DNA from 2 places in the Nakamurella flavida genome. Region 2 is predicted to be linked to the other one. Evidence: riboswitches for the same ligand, from Rfam matches in the RefSeq annotation. Region 2 holds a riboswitch; the other holds the start of a gene.
The links. Region 2 has a riboswitch for cobalamin ahead of J2S58_RS17205 (ribonucleoside-diphosphate reductase subunit alpha). Riboswitches for the same ligand answer to the same signal wherever they lie in the genome.
Positions count from the first base shown of each region.

Region 1: another riboswitch for cobalamin. It lies ahead of metE (5-methyltetrahydropteroyltriglutamate--homocysteine S-methyltransferase); the one in region 2 lies ahead of J2S58_RS17205 (ribonucleoside-diphosphate reductase subunit alpha).

Region 1 covers NZ_JAUSQV010000001.1:2,398,265-2,400,460, forward strand. The annotation lists gene J2S58_RS10740 (VWA domain-containing protein) at 1-619, opposite strand, end outside; cobalamin riboswitch at 690-912, shown strand; gene metE (5-methyltetrahydropteroyltriglutamate--homocysteine S-methyltransferase) at 1,040-2,196, shown strand, end outside.
Region 2 covers NZ_JAUSQV010000001.1:3,883,486-3,885,681, reverse strand. The annotation lists gene J2S58_RS17205 (ribonucleoside-diphosphate reductase subunit alpha) at 1-997, opposite strand, end outside; cobalamin riboswitch at 1,119-1,397, opposite strand; gene J2S58_RS17200 (Gfo/Idh/MocA family protein) at 1,543-2,196, shown strand, end outside.

The DNA.
Region 1 (2,196 bases), 1.5 Mb from region 2:
CCAGCGACAGCCGCTCCTCCCCGGGCACCGAGCGCGGGCCGTCGACGGCGGGCGGGGCGGCGGCGGCGGGTGACGGTGACACCACCGGTGCCGGTGCGGCGGGCGGCGCCGAAGCGGCGGGCTCGTCGTCGACGCTGACCCCGTGCTCGCGGACCAGAGCGGCCAGCCCCTGCGCCCAGCCGGCCGACACACTGCGCACCTTCCACGCCTCGCCCCGCCGGTAGACCTCGACGAGCACGGCGGCCCGCTCCGTGGTCAGCCCGCTCGCCGGGGCGGTGAGCGTCGACGTCCCGTCGGTGATCGCCACGGCGAGGCCCGACACCGTCGCCAGCGACCCGGTCTGCCCGTCGTCCAGGGCGACGGTCACCGCCACCGTCTGCACCGCCGGCGGCACCGCGGCCAGATCCAGGGTCAGCGTGGCCCCGTCGACCAGTCGCACCGCCCCCTCCGGTGAGGCCGGCTGGTTGAAGAAGACGAAGTCGGCGTCGTCCCGCACCACGCGGTCACCGGTCAGCTGGAAGGCCATCAGGTCGACAGCCCCCGGTCGGGCGCCGGCCACGGCGATGCGGACGGTGCCCCCGGACAGCGGGGCGTTGGCTCCTCGGCTCAGTTCGGTCATCGGGTCAGGGTGCCAGGGCGACGTCGGCGGGCGCAGCCCCGGTCACCCCGTCGTGTCCTCGGCGGCGGCTACAGTCGGCCCCGCATCTGGTTCGTCGCCCCCGCAGTCCAGGGTCGACGAGGCAAGAGGGAACCCGGTGGGAATCCGGGACTGCCCCGCAGCGGTGAACGGGAACGACAGCTGTCATGAAGCACTGGACGCGTGGCGTCCGGGAAGCGACGGCCGGTAGGTGGGTGGCATCCGTGCCGCCCGTGCCCGTGAGTCCGAAGACCTGCCAGGAGCCCGCCCCGTGACCACGGGGCGGTGGCATCCGACCTCGTGGGTGGGTCGTCGCCGCTGCCCTGTCCCCGCATGCCCGGGGACGGGTGTGTCGGCGTCCTCTCCGCGGGTCGATCTCGAAACTCGCGAAGGAGAGTTCCGATGACCGTTCCCCCCATCCCCCGCACCTGTGGTGCCACCGTGCACGGCTACCCCCGGCACGGCCCCGACCGGGAGCTCAAGCGGGCCGTCGAGGCGTACTGGGCCGGCCGGGCCGACGCCGACGGCCTGCTCGCCGTCGCGGCGCAGCTGCGCCGCGACCGCCTGGTGGAGCTGCGTGACGCCGGGCTGTCCGAGATCCCCGGGGAGTTCTCGCTGTACGACCACGTCGCCGACACCGCCTGGCTGCTCGGGGCCGTCCCGGACCGGCACCGCGCCGCCGTCCCCGGCCAGGAGTCCGCGGCCGACCGGTTGGACCGGTACTTCGCGATGACCCGGGGAACGGACGCCGTCGCGCCCCTGGAGATGACGAAGTGGTTCGACACGAACTACCACCACCTGGTCCCGGAACTGGGGCCCGACACCGGGTTCGCCCTGGACCCGTCCGGCCCGCTGGAGATGCTGGCCGAGGCCCGGGACCTGGGGGTGACCACCCGCCCGGTGGTCCTCGGGCCGCTGACCTTCCTGCTGCTGAGCAAGCCCACGGCCGACAGCCCGGCGGACTTCGCACCGCTCGACCTGCTGGACACCGTTCTCCCGCTGTACGAGGAGCTGCTCGCACGACTGCAGGCGGCCGGGGCGTCGTGGGTGCAGATCGACGAACCGATCCTGGTGCTCGACCAGCCGCCCGCCGTGCTGGACCTGGCCGCACGGGTGCTGGACCGTCTCACCGCCGTCCCCGCCCGGCCGAAGATCCTCCTGGCCGGCTACTTCGGATCGTTCGGGGACGCCCTGCCGGTGCTCGTCGGTTCCCCGGTCGACGGGCTCGCCCTGGATCTGGTGGCCGGAACCGCTGACCTGGCGGCCCTGCGCGAGCTGGGCGGCCTGCCCGGGAGACGCCTCGTCCTGGGGGTGGTCGACGGCCGGAACGTCTGGCGCACCGATCTGGACGCGGCGCTGGCCGTGGCGGCCGGGGCGGGTGATCTCGCCGGGTCGCTGGACGTGGCCGCCTCCTGCTCGCTGCTGCACGTGCCGCTGGACCTGACCACGGAGCAGCACCTGGACCCCGCGGTGGTGCCGTGGCTCGCCTTCGGCAGGCAGAAGCTCGCCGAGCTGGTCGTGCTCGCCCGCGGGATCACCGACGGCCCGTCGGCGGTCGA
Region 2 (2,196 bases):
CGCGCATGAAGAACGCCTGCGGCAGCTCGTAGCGGGTGCCGTCGGAGTGCAGGAAGTACCGGTCGTAGAGGGTCTGCAGGCCCAGGAAGGTGAACTGGCCGTCCCGCTCGGGGAGCAGCGCGTCGCCGAGCCGGTCGAGGTCGAACTCGGCGAGGGTCGGGTCGAGCTGACCGCACTCGATCCCGCGGGCGACGAAGGCCCGGAAGTACGGCGCGTAGCGCTCGGCCATCTCGCCGGCGTCGGCCTGCTCGGGGCGGCCGGACAGGAAGCTCAGCGCCTCGGCGCGCATGGTGTCGTTGAGCAGGCGGGCCGCGACGGTCGTGTACGCGGGCTCGGTCTCCACCAGGGCGCGGGCGGCCATGATCGGCGCGAGACCCAGTTCACGGGTGGTGATCCCGTCGTACAGGTTGTCCCGGGTGGCGGCCAGCACGGTGGCCGCATCGGTGTCCGGCAACCCGTCGCACGCCTCGGTGACCAGGGCCTCCAGCCGGGCCAGATCCAGCGGGGTGCAGGTGCCGTCCAGACCGAGGACCTGGAAACCGGCTGCGCCGGTGACGCTCTCACCGGCAGGCAGCTCGCTCGCCTCGCTGCGGGCCCGGCGGTGCTCCTCGCGGTACAGGATGTACGCGCGGGCGACCGCGGCGTCACCGCTGCGCATCAGAGCCAGCTCGACCTGGTCCTGCACCTCCTCGAGGTCGATGGGTCGACCGGGGGCGCTGCCCGAGTCGGCGCCGTAGCGGCGCGCGAGGGTGGCGGTGACGGCGTCGGTCAGCTCGATGACCTGGGCGCGCAGTCGGGAGGAGCGGCCCGCGGACTCGCCCTCGACGGCCAGGAACGCCTTGGTCAGCGCGACCGAGATGCGGCCGGCGTCGAACGGGGCGGTCGTCCCGGTCCGGCGCAACACCGTCATGCCATGGGGGGCGCCGGAACCCGGCTGGGCCGGCTCGTCGGTGGTCCCGGCCGGACGGGGCGTGGTCGGGGTGAAGGTCTGCGTCATGCTCTCTCCTCACGAGCTGGCAACCGGTCACCGGTCACCGCGGGGAGAGCACGACAGGGGGTCACGGAGGACACCCGGGCGCACCGACCCTCCCACGGGGTCCAGCGACGGCACCCCCGGGATCGGGGGTGCACCGAGGGCAGGTCTTCGGACTCGTGGGCCGGGCCCGCGGTCATCCGCCGGTCGCCCGACGTGTGCTCGCGTGCCGTTCCTAGTGGCCGTCGCTTCCCGGGAACCGGCCGGCTCCCAGTGCTGTCCGCACCGTCGGGCGTGACGCCTGACGGGCGGGACGGCTGTCGTTCCCACTCACCGCTGCGGGGCAGTCCCGGATTCGCACCGGATTCCCTGTTACCTTCCCCGACCTGGCTCGGCCGGAGAAACCTTCAGCAAGGAGGACAGTACATGTGGTGGTCCCCCATGGCGACCACCACCAGATGGTGTGGCGCGTCGCGTGTCGGATTCGCAGCGTGTCGGGAGCGACACGCCGCGTAGACCTCGTGCGTCCCGACCGGCGGCGGGTTCCCCGGCCGCTCTACGCTGCCCCGGTGAGTCTCCCCCGCAGCCTGCCGACCAGTCGCGTCCCGGATCCCGCCGATGCCCCGCCGCTGCGGTGGGGCATCCTCGCGCCGGGCGGCATCGCCCGCTCGTTCGCCGACGGTCTGCACCGGCACACCCGACAGCGTGTCGTCGCCGCCGGCTCCCGGTCCCTGCACCGCGCCCGGGTCTTCGCCGACAAGTTCGGCGTCGAGCGGGCGTACGGCTCGTACCAGGAGCTGGTGGACGACCCCGCCGTCGACGTCGTCTACGTGGCCTCCCCGCACAGCGGACACCACGAGCAGGCCCTGCTGGCCATCGCGGCCGGCAAGCACGTGCTGGTCGAGAAGGCGTTCACCCGCAACGCCACCGAGGCCGCCGACGTGGTGCGCGCCGCCCGCGCGGCCGGGGTGTTCGCGATGGAGGCGATGTGGACCCGCTTCCTGCCGCGCACCGACGTCCTGACGCAACTCCTGACCGACGGGGTGCTCGGCGAGCTGCGCAGCGTGCTGGCCGACAACGGCCAGTGGTTCGAGCCCGACCCGGGCCACCGGCTCTTCGACCCGGAGCAGGCCGGCGGCACCCTGCTCGACCTCGGGATCTACCCCATCTCGTTCGCCTGGTCGGTGCTGGGTCGACCGGACTCGTTCCTGGCCTCGGGCACC